Regions from separate parts of the Cupriavidus sp. 10L43_2 genome, predicted to be linked through region 2. Evidence: predicted binding sites of a transcription regulator. Region 2 holds the regulator's gene; each other region holds the start of a gene.
The links. Region 2 encodes sigma-54, which starts transcription at its own class of promoters, with help from an activator protein. Its sites were predicted from a motif close to TGGCANGNAANCTGCTTT; they were not measured.
Positions count from the first base shown of each region.

Region 1: a site for sigma-54 is predicted at 4,403-4,420, ahead of atzF (allophanate hydrolase). Genes of this name have one in related genera too.
Region 3: a site for sigma-54 is predicted at 5,206-5,223, ahead of AC1DEL_RS09845 (circularly permuted type 2 ATP-grasp protein). Genes of this name have one in related genera too.

Region 1 is NZ_JBFTJE010000012.1:37,566-44,850, reverse strand. Features, by position in the region: gene AC1DEL_RS17415 (ABC transporter ATP-binding protein) at 1-725, opposite strand, end outside; gene AC1DEL_RS17410 (ABC transporter permease) at 728-1,579, opposite strand; gene AC1DEL_RS17405 (ABC transporter substrate-binding protein) at 1,585-2,595, opposite strand; gene atzF (allophanate hydrolase) at 2,637-4,367, opposite strand; gene AC1DEL_RS17395 (cation:proton antiporter) at 4,702-6,003, shown strand; gene AC1DEL_RS17390 (DMT family transporter) at 6,024-6,926, opposite strand; gene AC1DEL_RS17385 (PQQ-dependent sugar dehydrogenase) at 7,008-7,285, opposite strand, start outside.
Region 2 is NZ_JBFTJE010000026.1:59,077-66,361, reverse strand. Features, by position in the region: gene AC1DEL_RS26195 (monovalent cation:proton antiporter family protein) at 1-881, opposite strand, end outside; gene AC1DEL_RS26190 (KpsF/GutQ family sugar-phosphate isomerase) at 1,055-2,038, shown strand; gene lptC (LPS export ABC transporter periplasmic protein LptC) at 2,051-2,686, shown strand; gene lptA (lipopolysaccharide transport periplasmic protein LptA) at 2,750-3,394, shown strand; gene lptB (LPS export ABC transporter ATP-binding protein) at 3,435-4,235, shown strand; gene AC1DEL_RS26170 (RNA polymerase factor sigma-54) at 4,369-5,850, shown strand; gene hpf (ribosome hibernation-promoting factor, HPF/YfiA family) at 5,901-6,254, shown strand; gene AC1DEL_RS26160 (PTS sugar transporter subunit IIA) at 6,733-7,188, shown strand; gene hprK (HPr(Ser) kinase/phosphatase) at 7,245-7,285, shown strand, end outside.
Region 3 is NZ_JBFTJE010000005.1:251,507-258,791, reverse strand. Features, by position in the region: gene AC1DEL_RS09865 (alpha/beta fold hydrolase) at 1-511, opposite strand, end outside; gene AC1DEL_RS09860 (proteasome-type protease) at 551-1,354, opposite strand; gene AC1DEL_RS09855 (transglutaminase family protein) at 1,508-2,374, opposite strand; gene AC1DEL_RS09850 (alpha-E domain-containing protein) at 2,456-3,529, opposite strand; gene AC1DEL_RS09845 (circularly permuted type 2 ATP-grasp protein) at 3,565-5,040, opposite strand; gene AC1DEL_RS09840 (gluconokinase) at 5,284-5,802, opposite strand; gene edd (phosphogluconate dehydratase) at 5,991-7,285, opposite strand, start outside.

The DNA of each region.
Region 1 (7,285 bases), on a different contig from region 2:
TCGCCGTAGTCGAGGATCTCGGCCACGCGCGTCGGGCGCTTGGTCAGCAGCAGGATCTGGTCGGCCAGGTACACCGCCTCCTCCAGGTCGTGCGAGACCAGCAGCATGGTCGTGCCGGTCTGCATGAACACCTCCTGCAGCTTCTCCCGGATGAACAGCGTCATTTCGAAGTCGAGCGCGGAGAACGGTTCGTCGAGGAACAGCACCTCGGGCCGGGGCGCCAACGCCCGCATGATCGACGCCGTCTGCTGCTGCCCGCCAGACAGCTCGTACGGGTAGCGGTTCAGGTCGAACTTCACGTCGAAGGACGCCACCAGCTCCGCCATGCGCCGGTCCACCTCGGCCTTGCTGCGGCCCTCCAGCAGGAGCGGATAGGCGATGTTGTCGATGGTCCGCATCCACGGGAACATCGCCTCGCGGTAGTTCTGGAACACGTAGCCGATGCGCGTGTCCTTGAGCGACTTGCCGTCGAACAGGATCTCGCCCCGGTCGATCGGAATCAGCCCCGCGATCATGTTGATCAGCGTGCTCTTGCCGCAGCCGTTGGGGCCGAACACCGAGACGATCTTGCCTTTCGGGATGTCGAGGTCGAAGTTCTCGTACAGCGGCCAGCCGGCGAAATACTTGGTCAGCCCGCGGATGGTGATGTGGGTGCCCGGCGGCCCGGGGCGGAACGGCGGCACCGGCACGTCGGCGTGGCGGGCAGGGGACAGAACGGTGGTCATGGTTACCTTCCACTCCAATGGACGATGCGGCGTTCCAGCACGAGGAACGCGATGTTGAGCACGTAGCCGAGCGCGCCGGCCGCGAGGATGGCCGCGTACATGGTCTTGACGTTGAGCACCTGCTGGGCATCGATGATGGCGTGGCCGAGACCGTTCTCGGAGCCGATGAACATCTCCGCGACGATCACGATGACCAGCGCCATCGACACGGCGGAGCGCAGGCCGACAAAGCTCGGCTGCAGGCTCTCCCAGACCAGCACGTCCCGGAAGATGCGCCAGCGGGAGGCGCCCATCACGCGCGCCGCCATCACGCGCTGCTTGCGCGCGTTGATCACGCCATAGGCGCTGTTGAAGACCACGATCAGCAGGGCACCGAAGGCGGCGATGGCTATCTTGTTGATGTCGGACACGCCGAAGATCAGCAGGAACAGCGGAATCAGCGCGGAAGACGGCGTGGAGCGGAAGAAGTCGATCAGGAACTCCACGCTGCGGTAGGCCCGCTCATTGCTGCCGAGCAGCACGCCCAGCGGCATGCCAACCACCGCCGCAATGGCGAACGCCTGCAGCGTCCGCGCGACGGTGACGGCGAAGTCCGCCAGCAGCTCGCCGCCGGCCAGCCCGGTGGCCAGCGCCACCAGCGTATCGCCGGGGCTCGGCAGCAGGATCGGCTTGATCAGGCCGAAGCGGACCACCAGGTCCCAGATCAAGAACAGCACCAGCGGGCCGACCATCGGCAAGAGTCGGTCGCCGAGGGGCCGGCGTGGCGCGGCGTCGTGCGAGGCCGGGGGCGCCCAGGACTGGCCGGCGGGCGGGGCCGTGCCCGGCACGGCGGCGGTATCGGAGAGTTCGGACATGGTCGTCAGGCCTTGTAGAGCAGCGTGTTGACGTCCACCTTGCGCGAGAAGATGCCCTTTTCGGTGAACAGGTCGTAGAACTTCTGGAAGTGGGCGGCGTCGCTGGCCTTGAATTCGTCGAAGAACAGGTAGTCAGCCATCGGCACCTCGGCCGTCAGCGCGCCTTCGATGGCCGTATAGCCCTTGAGGAAGGGGCGCGCCTCGGTCGGGTTCTGGCGCACCAGCACCACGCCGCGCCGGTAGGCGGCGAGGTAGGCCTTGGCCACGTCCTTGTTCTTGCCGAGGAATTCCGTGGTCAGGCTGGCCGAGCCGCCATGCCACGGGGCCATCGGGTCGCCGAGGATGTAGCGCGCCACCACGCCGGCTTCCAGCGTGCGCGTGGTGCCGTTGAGCCGGCCGATGGTGCCGGTCGGCTCGAGCGAGTAGACCCCATCGATCTGGCCGGCGGCGAGCGCGGCCACGTGCTGGCCAATCGGCAGCTCCGTCACGCTGATCTTGCCGGCGCCGGCGCGCTCGAGCATGGTCTTGGCCAGCACCACGTTCTGCAGGCCCGGGCCGCATGCCACGCGCTTGCCCTTGAGTTCCGCCACGGTCTTGATCGGGCTGTCCTTGGCCACGAGGAACTCGTCGAGCACGAACTTGGCGTTGGTCGGGTTGGTGCAGAAGATCTTCAGCAGGCCGGGCTGGGCGATGTCACCGATGGCCAGCGCGGCCGAGGCGGTGCCATTGGCGCTGCCGTCGCAGCGGCCGGCCAGGATGGCCTCGATGACCTGCTGCGGGCTGGCGAACTTGATCGGCTCGACGTTCAGCCCCGCTTCCTTGAAATAGCCCTTTTCGACGGCGGCGAAGAAGGGCAGGCCCGACGCGACCGGCCAGTAGCCGATGCGCAGCTTGGGCGTGCCCTGCGCGCGGACGATGGCCGGCGCGGCCAGCACGGACAGCGCGGCGGCGCCGGCCTTCAGCGCGCGGCGGCGCGAGGGGGAGACGGTGGCGGGACGGGAGGTGGAGCGGGTCATGGCAGGTTCCTGTGCGTGAATGTTGAGGATTCGGAAGACGGTCAAGCGGCGGAGAGCGACGTGATATAGGCGCGCCAGCCGCCATGGGCGCTGACATCGGGCGCACCGTGCAGCGCATGGCCTTCGCAGACGAAGCCATGGACCCAGCGGCCATCGGCCAGCTCGAGGCTGCCCAGCGCGAGCGGGGCCGGCACCAGCGCCAGGAAGCTGCCGACGGCGGCGAGCGGCACCTGCCACACCTCCACCGCGATGGCGGCGCCGGCATCCTCCCCGGCGTCCACGCGGCGCAGGCCGGGCTTTGGCGGGGTGGTGCCGGGCAGCGCGTGCAGCCGATAGTGCGGCGCGGTGGTGGTGGCCTCGGCCAGCGTCGCACCGCGTTCGGTCAACTGACCGTTCAGCGGCATGCCAGAGAGATGGGCGCCCACCACGGCCAGCGGCAGATGAGTGGCGGGGGACGGGGCCAGCCCGGCAATGGACACCGGCGCGGGCAGCGGCTCGCCCGTCGCACCCAGCGTCAGCCCCGTGGCGTGGTGGAAGCGTTGCCCCAGGTCGGCGAGCTGCCAGTCGCTGCCGGCCTGGCCGATCAGCGTGATGCCGAACGGCAGCCCGTCCGGGCGCAGGCTAGCGGGCACGGACAGCGCGGCGTAGTCGAGCAGGTTGACGAAGTTCGTGTAGTGGCCGAGTTCGCGGTTGCGTACCACCGGATCGGCCAGCATGGCGGCGATGGTGCAATGCGTCGGCGCCGTGGGCACGCACAGCACGTCGATGTCCTGCCACATCGTGGCCGCGCGCTGGGCCAGGGCCTGGAGCGCGTGCTGGGCATCGAACACATCGGCGGCGCTGTAGCGGCTGCCGGCGGCCAGGATCGAACGCACCGGCTCGATGACCGCGCCCGGCGCGCGGTCGAAGAAGGGGCGCACGGCGGCGTAGCGCTCGGCGACCAGCGCGCTGTCATAGAGCAGCGCGGCGGCTTCGGCCAGCGGGGCATAGTCGATGGGCACCGCGCGACCGCCCAGCGCCTCCAGCGCGGCAACGGCGGCGTCGAAGGCCCGGCGGGCGAGGTCATCGCCGAAAAACTCCGGCTCGGCCGGCACGCCAAAGCGGAACGCAGCCGGCAGCGGCGTGCGCGCCAGCGGCAGCGCGCGCGAGTACGGGTCCTGCGGGTCATGGCCGGCTGCGGCTTCCAGCACGCGCACCGCCATGGCCACCGTGCGCGCCAGGATCGACACGCAATCCACGCTCTGCGCGGCGGGGAACACGCCGTGGGCGGAGATCAGGCCCTTGCTCGGCTTCAGCCCGACGATATTGTTGAGCCCGGCGGGCACCCGGCCGGAGCCGGCGGTGTCCGTGCCCAGCGCGAAGTCAACCTCACCGCTGGCCACCGCGTACGCCGAACCGGAACTCGACCCGCCGCTGACATAGGCTGGATCGAACGCATTGGGCACGGCGCCGTAGGGCGAGCGCGTGCCATTCAGGCCGCAGGCGAACTGGTCCAGGTTGGTCTTGCCGGCCAACGCCGCGCCGGCGCCCAGCAGGCGCGCGATCACCGTGGCGTGGGCGTCCGGCACGTAGGCGAATTCGGGGCAGGCGGCGGTCGTCGGCACGCCAGCCACGTCGATATTGTCCTTGGCCGCAAAACGCAGGCCGGCCAGCGGGGCGTGCTCCGGGTGCGGGGCGACGACCGGGGTATCGAACCGCGCGATCCACGCCGCATCGGCCTCGCCGGGGGCGGCTGTCGTGGCCGCTGTGGTGGCCGAGGTAGAGGTACGCATGAGTGTCCTATCTGAAATCCAATCTTGGATACAAGATAGCAATCACCGTGCCAAAGGCACTTTTGGGCAGGGGGAGGCCCGGTCAGACGTGGAAAATGTCAATGAAATCAGTCGATTAACCACGTGGCTGTTCACGCGTGACCGGCTGCTGGGCGCCTTCGGCCTGCCACCCACACCCTGCCGGCCATCCGCAAGCCCCTGCGTGGTGCGCGCACGCACCAGTGTCGGGAGGTCTTCACTGACACGGCGCTACGGGGTCCGCCCGACAGCGCCCGCCCGCCGCGCCGCCTACTGTGAAAGTCTCGACCGGGATATATCGAATAGAGGAGCCAGCTTGTTCGCGACCTGGGCATTGGTCATTGGCGCGCTGCTGATCACGATGGGGTTGATCGACTCCATGGTGAAGCGCCTGCCCATGTCCCCGTCCGGCCTGTATCTATTAGTGGGGATGGCGCTGGGACCGGGCGGGGCCGGGCTGATCGTGCTCGATCTGACGGACCCGGGCCACGTGAAGGTGCTGGAATGGATCACCGAGCTGGCCGTGCTCGTCGCCCTGTTCGGCGTGGGCTTGCGGCTGCGGGTGCAGATGACGTACCGCGTCTGGCGCCTGCCGGTGCGGCTGGCCACCGTGGCGATGCTGCTGACCATCGGCGGCGTCTGCGCCGTGGCGGTGGGCTGGCTGCAGGTGCCACTGGGCCTGGCGGTGCTGCTCGGGGCGATCCTGGCGCCCACGGACCCCGTGCTGGCCTCGGACGTGCAGATGGCCGATACCGAGGATCGCGACGTGGTGCGCTACAGCCTGACGGGTGAGGGCGGCCTGAACGATGGCGCGGCGTTCCCGTTCGTCATGCTCGGCCTTGGCTTGCTGGGTTTCCACGAACTGGGCGCGTGGGGCGGCCGCTGGATGGCGGTCGATCTGGTCTGGAGCACCCTCGGCGGGCTGGCAATCGGTGGGCTGCTGGGCTGGCTGGCGAGCAAGACCATCCTGGTCCTGCGGCTGCGCTTCCATGAGGCGGTGGGGCTGGAGAGTTTCCTCACGCTGGGCCTGATCGGCGTGTCCTACGGCGCCGCGCTGTTGCTGCACACCTACGGCTTCCTGGCCGTGTTCGCGGCGGGGCTGGCGATGCGGCAGGTGGAGCGCCGCGAGAATCCCGCCACCTCGCCGGCGGAGGTGCTGGGACCGCTGCATACGGCCGATGTCGAGACCACCTCCACGCACGAGCGCAAGGCCGCCGCCTACCTCACCCATACCGCCTCGGAGTTCTCGTTCAATATCGAACGGCTGGCCGAGCTGTGCGTCACCCTGCTGATCGGGGCGATGCTGACCCGGGAGGTCTTCCACGCCCAGTACGTGGTGCTGGCGCTGCTGCTGATCTGCCTGATCCGGCCGCTATCGGTCTATGCGTCCACCTTCGACCTGCCCATGGCGCGCGGCCAGCGGCGCCTGACCGCGTGGTTCGGCATTCGCGGCATCGGCTCGCTTTACTACCTGGCCTATGCCCTGACGCACACCGCCGGCGAGGAATGGAGCCCCTTCCTGATCCACGCCACGCTGTGCACCGTGGTGTTCTCCATCGTCCTGCACGGCCTGACGGCCACGCCGCTGATGGCCTTCCATCAACGGCTGGGGCGCTAGCCAGCACCCTTCAGCGTCATTCAGCGCCGCTGCGCCAGCCCGATGCCTGCGGCGATGGTGAGCAGCCCCACGCCGTGATACCAGTGGGGCGACTCGCCGAGCAGCAGCGTGGAGAGCAGGGCGGCGAACACCGGCGTCAGCGTGATGAAGAACACCGGCAACTGCGCGCCGGCCCGTGCGATGGCGCGGTCCCAGGCGAAGTAGGCCAGCAGCGAGGGAATCGTCGACACATAAAGCAGGATGCCCATCACCTTGCCGTTCCAGGGGATGGGCGTCGACAGCGTCATCAATTCCCACGCCGTGACGGGCACGCTGGCCACCACGCCGGTGACGATCTGCGCGAACAGCAGCACCGGCAGCGGCAGGTCCGGGCGATGCTTGCGCAGCAGCCAGGTATAGGCGCTCCAGGCGATGGTCGCCGCAAGCATGTACAGGTCGCCGGGCACGAAGTCGAGCTGCGCCAGCCGCCCCAACTCCCCGCGCACCAGCACGAAAGACACCCCCACCAGACACAGCAGCGCCCCCGCCACAGCCCACGGCCGCATGCGCTCCCCGAAGAACAGCGCGCCGATGATCAGCAGGAACAGCGGCGTGGAGGCGCCAATCAAGGTGACGTTGATCGGCGTCGAGGTGGTCAGCGCGAGGTACTGGAACGCGTTGTAGCTGGCAATCGACAGCACGCCCATCGCCGTCAGCAGCCCCGCATGCCGGCGCAGCGTGGCCCGATGTTCCACCACCCCGCGCCAGGCGTAGAGCCCCAACAAGGTCCCGGCCAGTACCCAGCGCACGAAATTCAGCGTGAGGGGCGGAAACGTACCGGCGGCCAGCCGCCCGACAATGGCGTTGCCCGCCCAGGCCAGTGGCGGGAAGGTGAGCAGGAACAGGGTGGTCCCGTCGAGGCGGCGGGTGGCGCTGGCATGCATGGGGGTGGGGAGGGCGTCGTGAGGATGCGGGATTATCCGCCATCACGGCGTGTGGCGCTGGCGCCCCCCCGCAAGGCGCCCCTAAGGCGCCCGCTGTACCCGATACACCTTGCCGCTCGTCGAAGACGTGCCAGCGTCGGCCAGTACGTAGAGTTCCTGCGCGGCATCGGTGCCGAAGGAGTAGACGCTGCCGCTGGCGGTGACCGGCCAGTCCACCCGCTCGGAAACGGCGCCGTCGCGGTACAGGAAGCTGGCCAGCTTGCCGGTGCACAGGTCGGTATAGAAATAGCGGCCCTGGAGTTCGGGCAGGGCCGCGCCGCGATAGACGTAGCCGCCGACGATGGCGCAGCCGCCGGCGT
Region 2 (7,285 bases):
TGGTCGATCACCACATTGATGTTCAACAGCATGCCGATGGTGACGAAGAACAGCCCCAGCAGCACGTCGCGGAACGGCTTGATGTCCTCTTCCACCTGATGCCGGTAGGGCGTTTCCGAGATCAGCATGCCGGCCATGAACGCGCCGAGCGCCATCGACAAACCCAGCCGCTCGGTCAGCGCGGCCATGCCGAGCGTGACCAGCAGCAGGTTCAGCATGAACAGTTCCTGCGAGCGCCGCGCCGCCACCACGTGGAACCAGCGGCTCATCACCCGCTGGCCAAGGAAGAAGATCAGGCCGAGGGCCACCACGATCTTGACCGTGGCCACCCCCAGCGCCGCCGCCAGCTCGCCGGGGTCGCGCGAGAGCGCCGGGATGACGATCAGCAGCGGCACCACGGCCAGATCCTGGAACAGCAGCACGCTGATGATGTTGCGGCCGTGCTCCGCCTCCAGCTCCATGCGCTCGGAAAGCATCTTGGAGACGATGGCCGTCGAGGACATGGCCAGCGCCCCGCCCAGCGCCACCGAGGCCTGCCAGGTCAGCCCGATCCAGGCCGAGAGCGCCCATCCGGCCGCTACCACGAGCAGCATCGTCAGCACCACCTGGGAGCCGCCCAGCCCGAATACGAGCCGTTTCATCGAGCGGAGCTTGCCCAGGTTGAACTCGAGCCCGATCGAGAACATCAGGAAGACCACGCCGAATTCGGCCAGGTACTTGGTCTGGGCGGAATCGTTGGCCAGCGCGAGCGCGTGGGGACCGATCAGGATGCCCACCGCCAGGTAGCCCAGCATGGGTGGCAGTTGCAGCATGCGGAAGGCCACCACGCCAAGAACGGCGGCGGCCAGCAGCACGAGGGTCAGTTCCAGCGGAGAATGCATTCGGCGGGCTTCGGGGAAGACTTGGGGCTTGACCTGGAACGAGCCGGCCGGGCACGCGCGCCGTCCCGGCATCGGTGCCTCGCCGGGGAAACACGGCAAGCGGCGGTCGCCCGGACCCCATGGCAGAAAAGCCGGGCCGGTCGCCATCGCATTCGTTGGTATACTTCGTCGCCATGATAGCCAATTTCGATGCGGAACGAGCACTTAAGCTCGCTCGCCACACCCTCCAGATCGAAGCCGACGCCGTTTCCGCGCTGGCTGACCGACTGACGCCCGCGTTTACCAAGGCGGTCCAGATGATCCTGGGCTGCACCGGACGCGTGGTCGTGTCCGGCATCGGCAAGTCCGGCCATATCGGCCGCAAAGTGGCGGCCACGCTGGCTTCCACGGGTACGCCGTCGTTCTTCGTGCACCCGGCCGAGGCCAGCCACGGCGACCTGGGCATGATCACCCGCGACGACGTGCTGATTGCGTTCTCCAATTCCGGCGAGACGGCCGAGCTGCTGTCGATCGTCCCGATCGTCAAGCGCATCGGCGCCGGGCTGATCTCGGTCACCGGGAACCCGGAATCGAACCTCGCCAAGCTGTCCGATGCCCATCTGGACGGCGCCGTGGCCCAGGAGGCCTGCCCGCTGAACCTGGCCCCGACGGCCAGCACCACGGCGGCGCTGGCGCTGGGCGACGCCTTGGCCGTGGCCGTGCTGGACGCGCGCGGCTTTGGCGAGGAAGACTTCGCCCGATCGCACCCGGGCGGCGCGCTGGGCCGCAAGCTGCTGACCCACGTGCGCGACGTCATGCGCACCGGCAACGGCGTGCCCGAGGTGCGTGAAAACACCCCGCTGGCCCAGGCGCTGATGGAAATCACCCGCAAGGGCCTGGCCATGACGGCCGTGGTGGACCCGGACGGCCACGCCATCGGCGTGTTCACCGACGGCGACCTGCGCCGCCTGCTGGAAACCCCGCGCGACTGGCGCACCGTGCCCATCGGCGAGGTCATGCACCGTAACCCCCACGTGGTGAACCAGGACCAGCTGGCCGTGGAAGCGGTGCAGATCATGGAAGCGAACCGCATCAACCAGCTGCTGGTGGTCGATGGCGACGGCAAGCTCGTGGGCGCGCTCCACATCCATGACCTGACCCGCGCCAAGGTCATCTGAGCGGGGCCGGCGATGCGCGACTTCTTCGGCAGGATCTCCGGTCTGGTCATGCGGCTGCTGCCGCTGCTGCTAATGGCGATGGTCGCCGGCAGCACGTTCTGGCTGGTGCAGATCAACTCGCCCCATGAGGACGAGGCCGCCCAGAACCGCGCCAAGCGCCATGAGGCGGACTACTACATGGACCGCTTCTCGGCCACGGAACTGGACACGACCGGCGCCACCAAGATGCGCTTCACCGGCGTGAAGATGATCCATTTCGAGGACGACCAGACCTACGAGGTGACCACGCCGGCCATGCGCGCCTACCAGCCGGACCGCCCCCCGGTCACGGTCAACGCGGACCGGGGCGTGATGAACTCGGAGGGCTCGGTCATCGACCTGTACGGCAATGCCTTCCTGGTACGGCAACCCGGCGTGGATCCGTCGAAGGACCCGCGCATGACCGCTGCATCGCAATATTTCCAGTTGCTGGTCAATGACGACATCGTCAAGACCGATAAAGCGGTACAACTCACGCGCGGCCCGTCGGTGATGACGGCCAACGGACTGGTCTTCAACAATGTCACGCGCGAAGTACAATTGCTCGGCAACGTACGCGGCACCATCGTCATGAATCCGCCGTCGGGGCAGGCCCGGACCACGCAGTAAGCACAACAACAAGCACGCCAGGCGCCGGCAACGGATCGCCCGTCATTCTCTCAGCTGACCAACATGACCCCATCCCTGACGACGTTGTCCTGTCGCCGCATCGTGCCCGCCCTGGCGGTGGCAATCGCCGCGCTCGGCGCGACCCTGGCCCAGCCGGCCCTGGCGGAGCGTGCCGACAAGGACAAGCCGCTGGTGCTGGAGGCCAACAACGCCAGCTATGACGACGTGAAGCAGATCTATACGCTGACCGGCAACGTCGTGCTGACCAAGGGCACGATGGTGCTGAAGTCGGACGCCGCGCAGATCCGCACCGACCCCGAGGGCTACCAGTACGCGGTGGCCACGGCCAATCCGGGCCGCCAGGCGTATATCCGCCAGAAGCGCGACGGCGTGGACGAATACATCGACGGCTGGGGCGACCGCATCGAGTACGACGGCAAGCAGGAAATGTCGAAGCTGATCGGTCATGCCCGCGCGGCGCGCATCGCCGGCGCGAAGACCGTCGACGAGATCCGCGGCGCCGTGATCACCTACGACAGCCGCAACGAGTACTACACGGCTGCCGGCGGCGACAACAACACCTCCACCGGCAACCCGTCCGGCCGCGTGCGCGCCGTGCTCTCGCCGCGCGCGGACCCGGCCAGCGGCGCCGCCGCGCCGCCACCGCCGCTGGAACTGAAGCCGGCGCCCGCGCCCGGCAAGCCCTGAACCCCGGACGCGCCCGCCGCGTCACGCATGCATTGACCTGATGAACGACTCCGCCACGCTCGCCCCGAACGCCTCCGCAGCCCCGTCGGCCGCCCGTACCGACAGCAGCACGCTGGTCGTGCGCCACCTGAAGAAGCGCTACGGTTCGCGCACCGTGGTCAAGGACGTCTCGCTGGACGTGAAGAGCGGCGAGGTGGTCGGCCTGCTCGGTCCGAACGGCGCCGGCAAGACCACGTCGTTCTACATGATCGTGGGCCTGGTGGCACTGGATGAGGGCGACATCGTGCTGGACGACCAGCACATCAGCGGCCTGCCGATCCACGAGCGCGCCCGCATGGGCCTGTCCTACCTGCCGCAGGAGGCCTCGGTCTTCCGCAAGCTCAACGTCGAGGAAAACATCCGCGCCGTGCTCGAGTTGCAATTGGAGAAGGGCAAGCCGCTGCCGAAGGCCGAGATCGAACGCCGCCTGGATTCGCTGCTGGATGACCTGCAGATCGCCCATCTGCGCAACAACCCGGCGCTGTCGCTCTCCGGCGGCGAGCGCCGCCGCGTGGAAATTGCCCGGGCGCTGGCCTCCGCGCCGCGCTTCATCCTGCTGGACGAGCCGTTCGCCGGCGTGGACCCCATCGCCGTGGGCGAAATCCAGCGCATCGTGAGCTTCCTGAAGGCGCGCAACATCGGCGTGCTGATCACCGACCACAACGTGCGCGAGACGCTCGGCATCTGCGACCACGCCTACATCATCAGCGAAGGCACGGTGCTGGCCGCCGGCCAGCCTGAGGAAATCATCGCCAACGAGTCCGTGCGACGCGTGTACCTGGGCGAAAATTTCCGCATGTGACCCATCGGCCGCCGCGTGCGGCCGCGCTTCTCCCGGCCTCCACGGCGACAGCCGGGGTCGATCAGGAAGTCAGAGCGATAGGCGATAGCAATTTCCGTTCCATAGTCGGAAGGATGCGCATAGAATAGGTCGCATGAAACCGTCGCTTCAGCTTCGTCTCTCGCAACATCTGGCATTGACCCCGCAGCTGCAACAGTCGATTCGATTGTTGCAGCTCTCGACGCTTGAACTCCAGCAGGAAGTGGAACAGGCGCTGACCGAAAATCCCCTGCTCGAACGCGAAAACGACTGGATCGAAAGCCCGCTGCGGGTAGCCGCCGATGGCTCGGTCAACCTCCAGAGCGCCCCCGCGCCGGCCTCCTCCGAGCCACAGCCCAACGGCGACGCGCGCACCGATGGCGCGTCCGGCGGTGAGGACGACAACTACAACGACAACGGCAGCGAGGACTACGGCAGCGACTGGAGCCTCGACGACTTCGCCCGCCGCCCCCAGGGCGACGAGGACGAAAAGTCGCCGATGCAGTTGCGCGATGCCGAGCCCACGCTGCGCGAGCACCTGATGGGGCAGTTGGCCCCGCTGAAGATCTCGGTGCGCGACAAGGGCCTGGCCATCTTCCTGATCGAATCGCTCGACGATGACGGCTACCTGAGCGCCTCGCTCGAGGAAATCTGCACCGAACTGCCCGAGGAACTCGAATTCGAGATCGACGAAGTCCACGCGATCCTGACCCTGCTGCAGAGCTTCGACCCGCCCGGCGTGGGCGCGCGCAATGCCGCGGAGTGCCTCAGCCTGCAATTGCGTCGCCTGAAGCACTCCCATCGTGAGCTGGCGCTGACCATCGTCAATCATCATCTGGAACTGCTGGCCGTGCGCGACTACACGCGGCTAAAGAAAGCGCTCCAGGTGGACGAAATAGCACTGAAGGCGGCACACGAACTGATTCGCTCGCTGGCGCCGTATCCGGGGCACGCGTTCAACCGTCCCGAGGCCGACTTCGTGGTGCCCGACGTGTTCGTGCGCAAGAGCGGCAGCGGGTGGATCGCGGCGCTCAATCCGGATGTCATGCCACGGCTGCGCATCAACGACATGTATGCGCAGATCCTGCGCGGCGCGAAGGGCGAAACGGGGACGGCAGGCCTGCAGCAGAAGCTTCAGGAGGCGCGGTGGCTTATCAAGAACATCCAGCAACGATTCGATACGATCCTGCGTGTTTCGCAGGCAATTGTGGAACGTCAAAAGAACTTTTTCACGCATGGCGAAATCGCGATGCGCCCCTTGGTTTTGCGGGAAATAGCCGATACACTCGGTTTACATGAGTCGACCATTTCCCGGGTCACCACGAATAAGTACATGGCCACGCCCATGGGTACTTTCGAGTTGAAGTACTTCTTTGGGAGCCACGTCTCTACGGAGACTGGCGGCGCGGCCTCCTCCACGGCAATCCGCGCGCTGATCAAGCAACTGATAGGAGCCGAAGACCCCAGGAATCCTCTTTCCGACAGCCGGATCGCCGAACTGCTGGGTGAGCAAGGCTTCGTGGTCGCACGCCGCACGGTGGCGAAATACCGCGAAGCGCTCAAGATCCCCGCAGTCAATCTCCGCAAGACTTTGTAGCCGAGCCGCAACCGCCTGCCTGGTGCGGCTCTTTCAGAAGGAGAAGCGCTATGAACTTCAAGATCAGTGGACACCACCTCGACATCACGCCCCCGCTGCGTGAGTATGTGGAAACGAAACTGGAGCGAATTGTCAGGCATTTCGATCAGGTCATCGGCGTGAGCGTGCTGCTATCGGTGGACAATCACAAGGAGAAGGACCGGCGCCAGTACGCGGAAATCAATCTGCATCTGAAGGGGAAGGACATCTTCGTCGAAGCGCATCATGAAGATCTGTATGCGGCGATCGACTGTCTGGTCGACAAGCTCGACCGCCAGGTCATCCGCTACAAGGACCGCGTACAGGGCCACGATCGCGAGGCGGTGAAGTACCAGATGGCCGCCCAGCAACTGACGCAGCAGTAGACACCTGCAGGCAACCGAAAACAGAGCGGTTGCCGACCCTGCAGAGGACTGAAAAGAAGAGCTCAAGCCGCGCAATCAGCGCGGCTTTTTTGATGGGCGCGCGCCATGGCGGTGACGGTGCGGGCACCTGGAATGTTTCGTTACCTTATTGCCACGCCGGAGGGCGACCCGGGGCCCCCGTGAGCGGTCAAAATGGGAACAAGTGTTCGCAAGCCGCCCGCCTCGGTGTATGCTCCGCCATACAAATAACGACAGGACGGCCCCGGGACACCCCGGGTGGGCAAGCCGGCCGGCACGTCGTGGCACCGCCGCGACCCCGGCGCTGCATCGCAAAATCGCGGTGGAGCCCTGCTCTATAATGGCCGGACGCTCCAATGCGGGCGTCCCAGACAAGATCTCGGTACCCAAGTTTCGCCCCGAATCCGGCGGGACGGCCTTCGCGCCCCGGCCCGCTAACCTGACTTCTCGCGCATCGCCCATGAATCGTTTGGCCAAATTGCTGCCACCCGGCAACATCCATCTCGACGTCACCGTCACCAGCAAGAAGCGGGTGTTCGAGCAAGCCGGGCTCCTGTTCGAGAACAACCATGGCGTGGCGCGTGCTACCGTGACCGATAACCTGTTCGCGCGCGAATCGCTGGGTTCCACGGGTCTGGGTGCCGGCGTGGCCATTCCGCATGGCCGCATCAAGGGTCTCAAGCAGCCGCTGGCCGGCTTCATGCGCCTGGCCGAGCCCATTCCGTTCGAATCGCCGGACGGCAAGCCGGTGTCGCTGTTGATCTTCCTGCTCGTGCCGGAACAGGCCACGCAACAACATCTGGAAATCCTGTCGGAAATCGCCCAACTGCTCTCGGACCGCGAGATGCGCGAGGGCCTCGCCACACTGCCCACGTCGGAAGCGGTGCATGATCTGCTGACGCAGTGGCACCCCTGACTCCCGCCCCAACGGCCGCCTGAAACGGCCTGTCCGCCCCCGAAAGTCATACGCGCATGGAACTCACCGGCGTCACCTCGCAGTCGATCTTCGACGA
Region 3 (7,285 bases), on a different contig from region 2:
TGCCATGCTCGGCGTAGTCGCTCAGGACCTCCGGATCCCATATCGCGAAATTCTTCTTGGAGAGGAAGTGATGACGCACTGCCTCGGCGTCTGGCCAATGGGTGCGGCGGTTCTTCGTCACGGCCGCCGGACCAGGCTTTTCGTCGAGGCCGAATATCTGCGAGAAACGCAGCAGCCCGGCGCGCCAGCCGGCAATCACCGGCGAGTCGAGCATGACCACCCCGCGCACCCGCGCGGGCCGGCGCAGCGCGGCCATCAGGGACAAGAAGCCGCCCAGCGAATGGCCGACCAGCCACACCGGGCGCTCGGTGCCATCACGCGTGGCGCGGTCCAGCTCGTCTAGCAATTCCTCCACGAGATGCGGCCACTCGCGCGTGACCGGGTACTTCGGGTCATGGCCGTAGCGCTCCACGGCGCGGATATCGAAATCGTCTTCCAGTGCACCGAACAGCTTCCGATACGTGCGCACCGGGAAGCCGTTGGCGTGCGAAAACAGCAGGATGTCGCGCATGCGGCGTCTTGGGAGGGTGGAATGCCGGGGAAGCGGCGATCAGTGTTCGCGGCGGGCCCGGACCGGCTGGCCCCAGCGGTCGGCGTCATCGCGCGCGAGCGGGAATTCCGCCGGCTCCGCCGCATCCCACTCGGGGTTGCAGATCTCGCCGAACACCTGGCGCAGGCGGTGGCCCCACGTGTCGCGAATCATGCGGAAGTAGGCGTTGCGTTCGTCGATACTGACGAAGCGAGTCACGCGCAGCGCGTCGGCCTCATAGACCAGCAGGTCCAGCGGCAGGCCCACGGAGATATTCGATTTCAGCGTCGAGTCCATCGAGATCAGCGCGCACTTGGCGGCCTCGCCCAGCGGCAGCGACGGCGACACCACGCGGTCGATGATCGGCTTGCCGTACTTGGCCTCGCCAATCTGGAAATAGCAATTTTCCGGTGTCGATTCGACGAAGTTGCCGGCCGCATAGATATTGAACAGGCGCGGCCGCTCGCCGCGAATCTGACCGCCGAAGACCAGACTCACGTTGAATTCGATGCCGGCATCGCGCAGCGCATGGGCATCGCGCTTGTGCACGGCGCGCACGGCGTCGCCGACGATGGTAGCGGCCTCGAACATGTCCCGCGCGGTCCACAGCGAGCGCTTCTCGTCGCGGCCCTCTGCCAGGCATTGGCGCACCGACTGACTGATCGCGAGGTTGCCGGCGGTCATCATCACCATCACGCGGTCGCCCGGCTCTTCGAACACGGTCATCTTGCGGGCCGTGGAAATGGCGTCCACGCCGGCGTTGGTGCGGGAATCTGACAGGAATACCAGGCCGGCATCCAGCCGCATGGCTACACAGTACGTCATGGGAATCTTGTTGGTTTTTGGCCGCGCGCCGGCTCGGCGGCGCGCTCAGGGGCAAGCTTGCATTCTAGCGCCCTAGCGCGGCGCGAGCCGCCTCGGCGGCATCGGTCGCTTCGAACGGCCGTCTGATGGAAAGGATTGCTGCCCGGGGTGGGGTCAGTCAGCGACCGGTACCGCTGGCATCGGCGGAATCGGGGTGATGGCGATCTCGACTTCCATCGTCTCGCCCGTCCCGCCCTCCAGAATGCCCCGAATTGGTGCAGCCGAGGCGTAGTCACGCCCCACGGCAAGGCGAACGTGGCGGCCATCGGTCAGGCAACGGTGCGTCACGTCGATGCTGCACCAGAGCGCGCTGGCGGCGTCCAGGCAGACATCCGCCCAGGCGTGGCTGGCCATCGACGTGGCGGCCGGGTCATAGAAGTAACCACTGACATAGCGCGCCGGAATGCCGAAGGCGCGGCACGCGGCCACCATCACCTGCGCCTGGTCCTGGCAGACGCCGCTGCCGAGCGCGAAGGCATCGGCGGCGCTGGTACCGACGTGGGTTGTGTTGGCGCTGTAGCGCACGCGGTCCGCGATGCCATCGGCCAGCGCCAGCAACGCCGGCACGTCGTGGCCGGCGGCCAGGAACGGCGCGGCGAACGCGCGCAGCGCGGCCGGGGCCTGCGTGAGCGGCGTGGCGGCGGCAAAGTACAGGGGCGACACGCGCGACTCGCCGGCGTCCGGCTGGTCGTGGAAGCCATGGTGGCCGGGCGCCCCCGCTTCTTTTAGCGGCGCAATCATCACTTCCACTTCGCCAGTCGCCGTGATCGAAATCGTCTGGGCGGGGCCGGACAGCGTGAAGTTATGGACGATGTTGCCAAAGCCGTCGCGGGCCTCGGACAGGTTGCCGGGTGCGGTCAGCGTCCAGCCCTGCACGGACTGAAGCGGCCCCGAACGCGGCGCGAGCCGCAGTTCGTGCACGCTGCGGCGCACTGGCTCGGTGTAACGGTAGACCGTCTTGTGGTGGATCTTGTATTTCACGATAAGGCACGCGCCGCGGCGACCGGTGCCCGGCCCGCCACCCGCCCGATCCGGCAACGGTGTGGCGTGCCCGGCACCTCGTCAGGCAGCCAGCGGGACGAGGAAGTCCCGGCTGATGCCGTTGCCGAGATCGCCAATGCGCTCCAGGAAGCTGGTCAGGTAGGCGTGCAGGCCAACGGCGAAGATGTCGTCGATGCGCGCGTATTTCAGGTCGGCGTGGAGTTTACCAGCCTGGCGCTCCGTCTCCGACGACTGCTGGTTGGCCACCAGCGCGAGAATGGCGACTACCTCGTCCATGCTCGACACCAGCGAGCGCGGCATGTCCGGCCGCAGGATCAACAGCTCCGCCACACGTTGCGGTGTGATCACGGCGCGATAGATCTTGCGATACACCTCGAAGCCGGACACCGAGCGCAACACGGCTGCCCAGTGATAGAAGTCGTTCTGCTCGCGGTTCAGGTCATCGTTCTGCAACTGGCTCTGGGACTGCCCGCTACCGTCCTGGGACTGGGATTGGGACTGACTCCGGAATCCCCCGCCCTGGCTCTGGCTCTGCGATTGGCCGCCCTGGAAAGCGAGATCGTCCTCGTCGCGCCGGCCGGAGGCCTGGAACTTGACATCGAGGATCCGCGCAGTGTTGTCCGCCCGCTCCAGGAAGGTGCCGAGCCGCATGAAGTGGAAGGCGTCGTCCTTGAGCATGGTGCCGAACTGCACGCCACGCGCCAGATGCGAGCGGAACTTGACCCATTCGAAGAAGCGGGACGGGTCGTCGCGCAGCTCACCCTCGGCAATGATGCGCTGCACATCCAGCCAGGTGGTGTTCAGCGTCTCCCAGACCTCGGTGGTCAGCGAGCCGCGCACCGCGCGGGCGTTCTCGCGCGCCGCGCGCAGGCAGCTCATGATCGACGACGGATTGGTCATGTCGCGAACCATGAAGTCGATCACGTCGTCGCGGTGCAGCAGCCCGTACTTGTGGTCGAAGGCGTGGGTCAGCTCGGAAATATCGAGCATCGCCCACCAGCCCTGCTCGGCCACTTCGGCGGACTGCGGCAGCAGCGAGGTCTGGTAATTGACATCGAGCATGCGCGCGGTGTTCTCGGCGCGCTCGGTATAGCGGGACATCCAGAACAGATGGTCGGCGGTGCGGCTCAACATGATGGGTTCTCCCGGCGATCGGCGTGTTCCATGGCTCAGCGCTCCAGCACCCAGGTGTCCTTGGTGCCGCCCCCCTGCGAGGAGTTGACCACCAATGACCCTTCGCGCAGCGCCACGCGGGTCAGCCCGCCCGGCACCATGCGCACCTCCTTGCCCGACAGCACGAACGGCCGCAGGTCGATATGGCGCGGCGCGATGCCCGACTCCACATAGGTCGGGCAGGTGGACAGCGCCAGCGTCGGTTGGGCGATGTACTGCTCGGGGCGCGATTTCACCACCTCGCGGAACTGGTCGATCTCGGCGCGCGTGGCCGCCGGTCCGACTAGCATGCCGTAGCCGCCCGCGCCGTGGGTTTCCTTGACCACGAGGTCGGCCATATGGTCGAGCACGAACTGGAGATCGTCCGGGCGCCGGCACATATAGGTCGGCACGTTGTTGAGGATGGCCTCCTCGCCCAGATAGAAGCGGATCATGTCCGGCACGTAGGGGTAAATCGACTTGTCGTCGGCCACGCCCGTGCCGATGGCGTTGCTGATCGTCACATTGCCGGCCCGGTAGACCGACAGCAGCCCGGCCGCACCGAGCGCCGAATCTGGACGAAATGCGAGGGGATCAAGGAAGTCGTCATCCACGCGCCGGTAGATCACGTCGATGCGCTGCGGCCCCTGCGTGGTCCGCATATATAGGTGCTCGTCCTCGACGAACAGGTCGCTGCCCTCCACCAGTTCCACGCCCATCTGTTGAGCCAGGAATGCATGCTCGAAGTACGCCGAGTTGTACATGCCCGGCGTGAGCACGACCACGGTGGGATCGGCGATGTTCTGGGGCGAGACACTGCGCAGCATGTCCAGCAGCAGGTCGGGATAGTGCGCCACCGGCGCCACCCGGTTGCGCGCGAACAGCTCCGGGAACAACCGCATCATCATCTTGCGGTTTTCCAGCATGTACGAAACGCCGGACGGCACCCGGAGGTTGTCCTCGAGCACGTAGAACTCGCCCTCGCCGGCCCGCACCACGTCGATGCCGGCCACATGGGCATAAATGTCGCGCGGCACATCCACGCCGAGCATCTCCGGCCGGTATTGGGCGTTGTTGTAGATCTGGTCGGGCGGAATCACGCCGGCGCGGATGATGTCCTGGCCGTGGTAGATATCGTGGATGAACCGGTTCAGCGCCGCCACGCGCTGCCGCAGGCCGCGCTCGAGCGTGGCCCACTCGCTGGCCGGGAAGATGCGCGGAATCACATCGAACGGAATCGTGCGCTCGGTGCCGCTGTTCGACTCGTCCTTGTCGCCGTAGACGGCAAAGGTAATGCCCACGCGCCGGAAGATAAGGTCCGCCTCGGCGCGTTTGTTGTCCATCGTCGAACCGGACTGCCGCCCGATCCAGTCCGCAAAATTGCGGTAGTGGGCCCTGACCGCCCCTGACGGCAGCGTCTGTCCGGCCTCGATGGCCGCCACTGCTCCGTCCTCCCGCCCTTCCAGCATCTCGTCGAAAAACCGCGCCGCCATGATGGCCGCTCCTTCGTGAAATGGGCGCCCGCGCCGGCCTCGTACTGACCGTGCCGTGCCGTCTCCCCGGTCGCCCGTTTGTCGATGCCTTGTCGAGTTGGCTCTTTCAGCATATCCGCACCGGCAAAACCCGCAAGGGTCACGCGCGCCGGCACGCGAATCGGTTTAGCAAGATGCTTGCCAGCCAGGCGCCGCCGAAGGCACGGCGCCAAGGGCTGGCTGGCGGCTTCAGGTCAGCTCAGATCAGGCGGCGGGCTTGCCGGAGCAGGCGGCCGACTCGGGCGGGCACTTGTCCAGGATGTCCTGGACCAGCGCCTCGGGCGTGCGGCGGATGTCCAGCACCAGCGCATCGCGTGGCTCCTCGAGGGTGTCGAACTGGCTTTGCAGCAGCGCCGGGTTGAAGAAATGGTCCGTGCGCGCCGACAGCCGGCTGCCGATGGTGCCGGCGTCGCCCTTCATGAAGACGAAGGTCACACCGCCGTCGGGCGGGGTCAGGCGGTCGCGGTAGGTCTGGCGCAGCGCCGAGCAGGTGAAAACGTGGGTGCGGCCCTCGGCCCGGGCGGTGTCGATGGCGGCGCGCATCGCGGCCAGCCAGGGCCAGCGGTCCTCATCGGTCAGCGGAATGCCGTTGTGCATCTTGGCCTTGTTGGCCTCGCTGTGGAAGGCGTCGGCATCGTGGAAGCCGCAATGCAGCTGGCTGGCCAGCAACTGGCCGACCGTGGTTTTCCCGCTGCCGGAAACGCCCATCAGGATATAGATCATGTCTGCTCCGTCGATCATGGTCGGATGGTCGGGCCATCCTTGTCGGTAGCCTTCGGGCGCGAAAGACGTGGCGCGAAGGTGCACCGCGGCATGGAGATACCTGGCCGCGGCGATTGCTGAAAATCGTAAAACGACTAAACGATGACTAAACGACGACTAAGTGCGTGCAGGGCAAGTTGGGCGCCCGCCTATTGTGCGACCACGCCGGCCGTTTGGACAGCGGGCGCGGCGTCGGCCTCGGACAAGTCCAGGGCGCTGCCGCCTTCTTCGGCGATCCGGGCATGGCGCCGGAACAGTCCGAACAGGCCGCGCCCCATGCTGAAGCGCGCAAAATCGTCGTCCGGCGCGGTCGCCGGGATGCGCGCGGCGAATTCGGCGTGCGCGGCGGCATCGCCGACCAGGGTCAATGTGCCGACTACGGCATCCACACGAATCCAGTCGCCATCGCGCACCCGCGCCAACGGGCCGCCTACAAGCGCCTCCGGACCCACATGAATCACCGCCGGTACCTTGCCGGACGCGCCCGACATGCGGCCATCGGTCACCAGCGCCACCTTGTGGCCAGCATCCTGCAGTGCGCCGAGTGCCGGCGTGAGGCGGTGCAACTCGGGCATGCCGTTGGCGTTCGGCCCCTGGAAGCGGACCACCGCCACCACGTCGCGATTCAGTTCGTCGGCCTCGAAGGCGGCTTGCAGCGCCTCCTGGGAGTCGAACACGCGGGCCGGGGCCTCCACGATCCGGTGCTCGTCGGCCACGGCCGACACCTTGATCACGCCCCGGCCGAGGTTGCCGGCCATCAGGCGCAGCCCGCCCTCCTTCGAGAACGGCGCCGACGCCGGTGCCAGCACGGCGGCATCGCCACTCGTGGTCGGACCGTCGCGCCAGCGCAGCGCGCCGTCGGTCATCACCGGCTCCTCGGTGTAGCGCGCCAGCCCTTGCCCCATCACGGTCTGGACGTCCTCGTGCAGCAACCCGGCTTCGAGCAGTTGGCCAATCACATAGGCCACGCCGCCGGCGGCGTGGAAGTGGTTCACATCGGCCGAGCCGTTCGGATAGACGCGCGCCAGCAGCGGCGTGACCGCCGACAGGCGGTCGAAGTCATTCCAGTCGATGACGATGCCGGCGGCACGCGCCATGGCGACAAGGTGGATGGTATGGTTCGTGGAACCGCCCGTGGCCAGCAGGCCGACCATGGCGTTGACGATGGCCCGCTCGTCCACGATCTGGGCGAGCGGCGTGTACGCGTTGCCGCGCGCGATCAGCGCCAGCGCGCGCTGTGCCGCGGCCGCCGTCAGCGCGTCGCGCAGTCCGCTGTCCGGGTGCACGAAGGCCGAGCCCGGCATGTGCAAGCCCATGATTTCCATCAGGAACTGGTTGCTGTTGGCCGTGCCGTAGAAGGTGCAGGTGCCGGCGCCGTGGTAGGCGGCGCATTCGGCCTCAAGCAAGACATCGCGACCAACCTGACCCGTGGCGTAGAGCTGGC